DNA from 2 places in the Kocuria sp. CPCC 205263 genome. Region 1 is predicted to be linked to the other one. Evidence: predicted binding sites of a transcription regulator. Region 1 holds the regulator's gene; the other holds the start of a gene.
The links. Region 1 encodes HrcA, which represses chaperone genes, less so after heat shock. Its sites were predicted from a motif close to TTNGCACTCGNNNNNNNCGAGTGCNAA; they were not measured.
Positions count from the first base shown of each region.

Region 1 (4,405 bases):
CGCCGTGGGGGTCTCGACCTCGAGGTGGACGAACAGCTCGCCCCGGCCGCCGCCGCGCAGCCGGGTGGCCCCGAGCTCGTGCAGGGTGACGGTGTGGCCGGTCTGCGTGCCGGGGGCGACGGGCACCTCGCGCTCGCCGTCGAAGGTCTCGAGGGTCACGGTGGTGCCGAGGGCCGCGGAGGTCATGGGCACCCGGACGCGGGCGTGCAGGTCGTCGCCCTGGCGCTCGAACGTGGGGTCGGGATCGACCTTGAGCTCCACGTAGAGGTCGCCGTTCGGCCCGCCGGCGGTGCCGGCCTCGCCCTGACCCGAGAGGCGGATCCGGTTGCCGGTCGAGACGCCGGCGGGGATCTTGACGGTCAGCGGGCGGCGGTCGCGCACGCGGCCCTCGCCGTAGCACTCGTGGCACGGGTGCTTGATGACGGTGCCGAAGCCCTGGCAGGTGGCGCACGGCGCCGCCGTGACCACGGTGCCGAGGATCGACTGGACCTGGCGCTGCACCTGGCCGGATCCGTGGCAGACGTCGCAGGTCTCGGGCTGGGTGCCCGCCTGGCAGCAGGTGCCGTCGCAGGTGGGGCAGACCACGGCGGTGTCCACGGTGATCTTCTTCTCCGTGCCGAAGACCGCGTCCCGGAGGGTGACCCGGACGTTGATCAGGGCGTCCTGGCCCTGGCGGGTGCGGGACGCGGGTCCGCGCCGGCCGGAGCCGGCGCTGCCGGCGCCCTGGAAGAAGGTGTCGAAGATGTCGGCGAAGCCGAACCCCGTGCCGGGGAAGCCCCCGCCGAAGCCGGTGTCGGTGCCGTTCTCGTTGCCGGTCGCGTCGTAGACGCGCCGCTTCTCGGGGTCGGAGAGGACGTCGTTGGCGTGGGAGAGGCGCTTGAAGTCCTCGGCGGCCTCCGGGCCGGGGTTGACGTCGGGGTGCAGCCGGCGGGCCTTCTTGCGGTAGGCCTTCTTGATCTCTTCCTGGCTGGCGTCCCGGGACACGCCCAGGGTCTCGTAGTGATCGCTCACCGTGGTCCGTTCTGTCGAGAGGTCTGTGGTGGGTTTCGCTGGTGGGCCCCGGTGGACGGGGCCCGCGGGGGCTCAGCCCCCGAGGATACGGGAGAGGTAGCGGGCGACGGCGCGCACGGCGGCCATCGTGGACGGGTAGTCCATGCGCATGGGGCCCACGACCCCCACCTTGGACTGCGGCCCGTAGCCGGTGGCGACGACGGCGGCCTCGGACAGGGGGCCCTCGGCGTTCTCCGTGCCGATCCGCACGGCCACCCCGCGGGCGTCCTGCTCCATCTCGGAGAGCAGCCGGAGCATCACCACCTGCTCCTCGAGGGCCTCGAGGACCGGGCCGATGCTCAGGTGGAAGTCCCCGGTGGAGCGGGCGAGGTTGGCGGTGCCGGCCATGACCATGCGGTGCTCGGCCCCGCCCGCCGCGAGGGCGCCGACGGCCTCCCCCACGGCGGCGGCGGCCGGCTGCAGCGGCGGGGCGGTGCTCGCGGTCATCGCCGCGAGGGCGTCCGGCACCGCGGTCAGGGAGCGCCCGACCACGGCGGCCAGCACCCGGGCGCGCAGCTCGAGCAGCTGGGACTCCTCGAGCGGCGCCCGCAGCACGGCGACGCGCTGCGCCACCCGGCCGTTGGTCGGGATGAGCACCACCAGCACCCGGCCGGCGCCGAGGTCCACGACCTCGACGTGGCGCACGGTGACCCCGGAGGCGTGCGGGTACTGCACGACCGCGACCTGCTGGGTGAGCTGCGCGAGCAGCCGCACGGTGCGCTCCATGACGTCGTCGATGTCCGCGGCGTCGTCCAGCAGCCGCTGGATGGCCCGCCGTTCCGGGCCCGAGAGCGGCTTGACGGCCGCGATCTGGTCGACGAACGTGCGGTAGCCCTTGTCCGTGGGGATCCGGCCCGAGCTCGTGTGGGGGGCCATGATCAGGCCCTCCTCCTCGAGCGCGGCCATGTCGTTGCGCACGGTGGCCGAGGAGACGCCGAGCCGGTGCCGGTCCACGAGGGCCTTGGAGCCGACCGGCTCGCGGAAGTGCACGTAGTCCTCCACGATGGCCTGCAGGATCTGCAGTCGTCTCGGATGGTTCACGTCGCTCCTCCCCGGTTCGTCCACGCCCCCGAAGATGCCCTGGCACTCGGGTGGCCGCAGTGCCAACGGCGTCCAGTGTAGCCCCCGTGTCCGACGGCCGGTCGCCCCCGCGGTTTGGTACGCTTCCGGCTGATCCGCGCCGGACGCGCGGCACCGCGACCCGGGAGGACGACCATGAGCCACCACGGCTGGGGGCCGCGCAGCCTCGACGACGACGCCCTCGCCCGCCGCCGGCCGGTCTCCTCGGAGGTCCCGGTCGCCCCGGGGATGCTCCTGGAGGACGTCACGACCGGCTGGGTCGGCGCGGTCGTGTCCCTGGAGACCATCGGCGGGATGCGCGTGCTGGGGCTCGAGGACCGGAGGGGGCGGGTCAAGGCGTTCCCCCTGGGGCCGGGGTTCCTGCTCGAGGGCGAGCCCGTGGTCGTCGTCGAGCCCCGCCGGGCCCCCGCGGCGCGCAAGCCCTCCCGCACGCGCTCGGGCTCCGTGGCCGTCGAGGGGCTGCGCGCGAGCACCGCGAAGGCCTCCCGGGTGTGGGTCGAGGGCTACCACGACGCCGAGCTGGTGGCCAAGGTGTGGGGCCACGACCTGGCGGTCGAGGGCATCGTCGTGGAGCCGCTGCACGGCATCGACGACCTGCCCGCCGCCGTGCGGGAGTTCGGGCCGGGCCCTGGGCGACGGCTCGGCATCCTCGTCGACCACCTCGTGGCCGGCTCCAAGGAGTCGAGGATCGCCGCGGAGACCATGCGCCTGCCCGGCGCCGCGGGCAACGTCCTGGTGCTGGGCCACCCCTACGTCGACATCTGGCAGGCGGTCAGGCCGCGCACCCTCGGCATCGACGCCTGGCCCGTGGTCCCGCGCGGCACGGACTGGAAGACCGGCACCGCCGCCGCCCTCGGGTGGCCGCACCGCACCCCCGGCGACCTCGGCCGGGCCTGGCAGCACATCCTGTCCCGCGTGGACAGCTACGCCGACCTCGAGCCGTCCCTGCTGGGCCGGGTCGAGGAGCTCATCGACTTCCTCACCGCCCCCGGGGCCTGACCCGCCGCTCCGCGTGCACGGGCAACGCCCAGCAGATCGTCACAAAGGCACACGTGCGCGGGGCCGATCCTCCGCCCTCCGGGCCGGTCGATAGGATGGTCGTGTCCCACCCACCGTCCGCGGCCCCGCCGCGGTCCCACCGCCGAAGGACATCCGTGCCCGTGCAGACCGACCCCCGATCGAGCCGCGACAACGCCGGGGCCCCGTTCGAGGGCCTCTCCCCCGTGGCCCAGCCGCTGACCGTCACCGAGGACCACCAGTGGGCGACCCTGGCGCACTTCGGCGGCGTCATCGGCTTCCTCCCCTCGTTCCTCGTCCACCGCGTCTTCCGCGGGCGCGGCCCGTTCACGGAGCAGGAGTCGATGGAGGCCATGAACTTCACACTGCTGCCGACCCTCGTGGTGGTCACCGGGATCCTGCTCGCCCCGGTGCCGTTCATCGGCTGGTTCTTCGCGCTCGCCGCCGCCGCCGCGTGGCTGCTGCTCGCCGTCGGCTCCCTGATCGGCGGGGTCCGGGTCAACCGCGGCGAACCGCACCTCTACCGCTTCAACACCCGGCTCTACGACCGGCTCGTCGAGCGCCTCCGCGAGCGGTCCCGGGGGCGCGCCGCGCGCGGCTGACACCGGTCCGCGCCGGGGGCGTCCCGGACGGACGCATCCGTTCCCGACGGGTGCGTCCGCTCCTCGTGCGGGCGCCCCGGCCGGGGTGCCCGCGTCAGGCGAGCAGCCGCCGCACCACGGCGTCGCCGAGGAGGCGGCCCCGCAGGGTCAGCACCAGCGAGCCGCGCAGCGCCGCCGCGGGCTCCACCAGCCCGTCGGCGATCAGCCCGGCCACCGCGGTCCGCCCGCCGCCGGCCAGAGCGGTCGTGGGCAGGCCGTCGCGGATCCTGGCCTCCAGCATCACCCGCTCGAGGTGGCGGGTGTCGTCGTCGAGGATCTCGCGCCCGGCCGCCGGCGACTGTCGGGCCCGCACCCGGTTCGTGTAGGGCACGGGGTGCTTGAGGTTCCACCAGCGCGTCCCGCCCACGTGCGAGTGCGCCCCGGGGCCGATCCCCCACCAGTCCTGGTTGCGCCAGTAGGCGAGGTTGTGCCGGCTGCGGTGGGCGCCGGCGTCCGCGCCCTCGGCGGGCCGGGCCCAGTTGCTCACCTCGTACCACTCGAAGCCGGCCTCGGCGAAGACCCGGTCCGCGAGCTCGTACTTGTCGGCCTGGTCGTCCTCGTCGATCGGCGGGACCTCTCCGCGCCGCATCCGCGCCGCGAGCTTCGTGCCGTCCTCG
Region 1 covers NZ_JAVKPV010000003.1:339,978-344,382, reverse strand. Annotated here, with positions in the region: gene dnaJ (molecular chaperone DnaJ) at 1-1,011, opposite strand, end outside; gene hrcA (heat-inducible transcriptional repressor HrcA) at 1,084-2,091, opposite strand; gene RF647_RS06350 (DUF3097 domain-containing protein) at 2,266-3,129, shown strand; gene RF647_RS06345 (DUF4870 domain-containing protein) at 3,285-3,749, shown strand; gene hemW (radical SAM family heme chaperone HemW) at 3,844-4,405, opposite strand, start outside.

Region 2 (4,405 bases), on a different contig from region 1:
AAGATCACGCCCGCGCCCAGGAAGCCGATGCCCGTGATGATCTGCGCCGCCACGCGGGAGGGGTCGGGACCGGCGTCGATGCCGGGCAAGACACCGAAGCCGTAGGCGGACACGAGGGTGAACACCGCCGACCCGGTGCCGACCAGGGTGTGCGTGCGCAGCCCGGCGCTCTTGCGCCGCAGCCGCCGTTCGAGGCCCACCAGCGAGGTGAGGCCGAAGGCGATCAGCACGAGCGCGACCTGGACGGGGACCGCGTCCCACACGACGACGTCCACGGCACCTCCTCCGGCAGCTGGTGCTAACGATTGAACACCACTTCCGGCCCCGCGGCATCAGGTGCGGGACGACGACGGGCCGGGCACCTCCGCGAGGTGCCCGGCCCGTGCCGGATGCGTGCTGGGCACGCTCGACGGGTCAGCCGTCGATCACATCATGCCGCCCATGCCGCCCATGCCGTCGTCGGCACCGGCGCCGGCGCCCGCGGGCTCCGGCTTGTCGGCGACGACGGCCTCGGTGGTGAGGAACAGCCCGGCGATGGACGCCGCGTTCTGCAGCGCGGACCGGGTGACCTTGACCGGGTCGTTGATGCCCGCGGCCATCAGGTCCTCGTACTCGCCGGTGGCGGCGTTGAGGCCGTGGCCCTGGGGCAGACCGCGGACCTTGTCCACGACCACGCCGGCCTCGAGGCCCGAGTTGATCGCGATCTGCTTCAGCGGGGCGTCGATGGCGACCTTCACGATGTTCGCGCCGGTGGCCTCGTCGCCGGTGAGCTGCAGCTTGTCGAACGCCTTCTGGCCGGCCTGGATCAGGGCCACGCCGCCGCCGGCGACGATGCCCTCCTCCACGGCGGCCTTGGCGTTGCGCACGGCGTCCTCGATGCGGTGCTTGCGCTCCTTGAGCTCGACCTCGGTGGCGGCACCGGCCTTGAGGACGGCCACGCCGCCGGCCAGCTTGGCCAGGCGCTCCTGCAGCTTCTCGCGGTCGTAGTCCGAGTCCGAGTTGTTGATCTCGGCGCGGATCTGGGCCACGCGGCCCTCGATCTCCTCGGCGGTGCCGGCGCCGTCGACGATGGTGGTCTCGTCCTTCGTCACGACGACCTTGCGGGCCTGGCCCAGCAGGTCCACGGTGGCGGTCTCGAGGGAGAGCCCGACCTCCTCGGTGATGACCTGGCCACCGGTAAGGATGGCGATGTCGGCCAGCTGCGCCTTGCGGCGGTCGCCGAAGCCGGGGGCCTTGACGGCCACGGACTTGATGGAGCCGCGCATCTTGTTGAGCACCAGCAGCGCCAGGGCCTCGCCCTCGACGTCCTCGGCGATGATCAGCAGCGGCTTGCCGGCCTGCATGACCTTCTCGAGCACGGGGACCAGGTCCTTGACCGCGGAAATCTTGGAGTTGACCACGAGGATGTAGGGATCCTCGAGGACGGCCTCCTGGCGGTCGGCGTCGGTGACGAAGTAGCCCGACAGGTAGCCCTTGTCGAAGCGCATGCCCTCGGTCAGCTCGAGGTCCAGCCCGAAGGTGTTGGACTCCTCGACCGTGATCACGCCCTCCTTGCCGACCTTCTCCATCGCCTGGGCGATGAGGCGGCCGATCTCGGGGTCGCCGGCGGAGATCGACGCCGTGGCGGCGATCTGCTCCTCGGTCTCGACCTCCTTGGCGGAGGCCAGCAGCTCCTCGGTGACCGCGGCGACGGCCTTCTCGATGCCGCGCTTGAGGCTCAGCGGGTCGGCGCCGGCGGCCACGTTGCGCAGGCCCTCCTTGACGAGCGCCTGGGCGAGCACGGTGGCGGTGGTGGTGCCGTCGCCGGCGATGTCGTCGGTCTTCTTGGCGACCTCCTTGACGAGCTCGGCGCCGATCTTCTCGAACGGCTCGTCGAGCTCGATCTCCTTGGCGATGGACACGCCGTCGTTGGTGATCGTGGGGGCGCCCCAGGCCTTCTCGAGGACCACGTTGCGGCCGCGCGGGCCGAGGGTGACCTTGACGGCGTCGGCCAGGGTGTTCAGGCCCCGCTCGAGTCCGCGGCGTGCCTCTTCGTCGAAAGCAATCATCTTTGCCATGTGACTTCGTCCCTCCTGGACGGTAGACAAACGGTCGACCTCCACGGTGCCCGCGACGGACGGCGCGCACGACGGCGGACTCTTCCCGACGCCGTGCGGCACCTCACCGTGGTGGTTGAGGTGTCACTCCTGTGCCGGTGGCTGCCCGGGTCGGGCCGGGGACCGAGCCATTAGCAGTCCACACGACTGAGTGCTAATCGCAATCTTGGCACTCGTCCCCGGAGAGTGCAAACCCCTGAGCCAATTCCGCTCAGCCCTGCCACTCCTCGCGCAGGACGCCGTAGATCAGCCGGTCGTAGTACTCGCCGCCGACCCTGCGGGCCCGGCGGATCCTGGCCTCCTCGGTGAAGCCCAGCTTCACCGCCACACGGCACATGCCCGCGTTGCCGCTCCACGTCTCCAGGTCGAGGCGGTGGGAGTCGGAGTGGGCGAAGAGGTAGTCGATCCACAGGCGCATCGCCTCGGTGCCGTAGCCGCCGCTCCAGTGCTCCGGGGAGTACACGGTGATGCCCAGGGAGCGCAGCGGCAGCAGGTGCGTGCCGTCACCGGGGTCCTCGGTGGGCATCTCCGACCAGTACCAGGACACCTGCCCGATGAACCGGTCGTCGGCGGCGTCGGCGATCACCATCGTCTCGCGCGGGTCCGGCCAGTCCCCGGCCGTCACGTGCTCCCGGAGGGTGCCCAGCCAGCGCTGGGCGCCCTCGGCCGTGAAGTTCGGGTAGAACGGGCCGTCCGTGCGCTGCCATTCGTGCTCGCCGCCGCCGGCGGGCGGCATGATCCACGCCTCGTAGTCGACGAGGTCCTCCTCGGTCCAGTCGCGGACGCGGACTCGGCTTCCTTCGATCTGCACGGTGGTTCCTTCCGGTGGCGTCGGGGATGAACGACGTCGTGGTGAACGACGTCGGGGCGGACGGGCTCCGGGACCGGAGCCGACGGGGGGGGACGCCTCGGGGACCGGGTCGGCTCAGGACCCCGGGGACGTGGCGCCCGGCGCCGGGGCGGCCTCGCCCGGGGCGTTGAGGAACGAGAACACCCCGACGCCGAGGGTCAGCACCCCAGCCAGGACGATGGCGGTGAGCTCCCGGGCGCCCACGCGGACGGTCGGCCGGACACCGCGGTGGGCGCCCTGGCGGGGCCCGTCCTCGGGGACGTCGTCGAACTCGTCGTGCGGGTACTGGGTCATCCGTGGTCTCCTCGCTGCCGGCGCAGCCTGGCCACGAGCATCGGGTCGTGCTCGAGGGCGGCGCGGGTGTCGATCAGGACGTTGAGCCGCTGGTAGTAGTGGGTGGGCGAGAGGTTCAGGCGGCGGCGGATCTCCATCTCCTTCGCCCCCTGGTACTTCCACTGCAGGTTCTCGAGCGAGAGGATCTCGCGGTCCACGGCGTCCAGGCCGGCCCCCTCCCCGGGGTCTTCCCCGTCGGGGGCGGCCTCCCCGTCCGGCACCGGCTCCGCGCCGGGTGCAGCCTCCTCGGCCGGCACCGGCTCCGCGCCGAGGGCGGCGTCGTCGTCGGGCCGGGCGTCCGCGGGCACCGCGTCGTCGGGCACCGCGTCCTCGCCGGTCACCGCGACTCGGCCCGCGGCCGCAGGGAGAGGGTGGTCAGCTGCGCGTCCTCGCCCGCGTCCACGACGGCGCGCACTGCCGCGGCCACGGACTCCGGCCGGAGGTAGCGCTCCGGGACGTACTCGTGGCCCAGGCCCGCCTGGATGTCCCGCTGCATCTGCGTGTCGACCGGGCCGGGGTGCACCGAGCTGACCACGACGCCGTCGGCCTCGACCTCCTGGCGGAGCGAGTCGGCGAGCGCGCGCAGGGCGAACTTCGAGGCCGCGTAGACGGCGTCCCCGGCGCGGGCGTTGAGCCCCGAGCCGGAGTTGAGGAACACGACCTTCCCCCGGGCCGCTCGCAGGGCCGGCAGCAGGAGCCGGGTCAGCTCCGCGGGGACCACCACGTTGAGCTCGAGCTGCCCCCGCCAGTCCGCCACGGAGGCGGCCTCCACCGTGGTGCGCCCGGCCACGGCCGCCGAGTGCACCAAGACGTCGACCCGGTCCAGGCCGGCCACCACGGACGGCAGGGCTGCGACGTCGGTCAGGTCGGCGGCGCGGACGGTGACGTGCGGGATGCCGGAGAGCTCGGCCAGCCGGCCGGCGTCGCGGCCCAGGGCCAGGACGTCGTGGTCGCGGGCGAGGTCCACCACGCACGCGCGGCCGATGCCTCCGGTGGCACCGGTGACGACGGCGAGGGGTCGGGTCTCGGTGGAGGAAGCGCTCATGCGCCCACTCTAGCCAGTCCGCCGCCGGTCCCGCCCGCCCCGGACGGAACGGGCCGGGACGGTGGCGGCCCCGGTATCCTG
Region 2 covers NZ_JAVKPV010000015.1:20,930-25,334, forward strand. Annotated here, with positions in the region: gene RF647_RS17135 (MgtC/SapB family protein) at 1-275, opposite strand, end outside; gene groL (chaperonin GroEL) at 426-2,057, opposite strand; gene RF647_RS17145 (GNAT family N-acetyltransferase) at 2,308-2,907, opposite strand; gene RF647_RS17150 (hypothetical protein) at 3,022-3,240, opposite strand; gene RF647_RS17155 (DUF3263 domain-containing protein) at 3,237-3,602, opposite strand; gene RF647_RS17160 (SDR family oxidoreductase) at 3,617-4,324, opposite strand.
Region 2: a site for HrcA is predicted at 2,228-2,254, ahead of groL (chaperonin GroEL). Genes of this name have one in related genera too.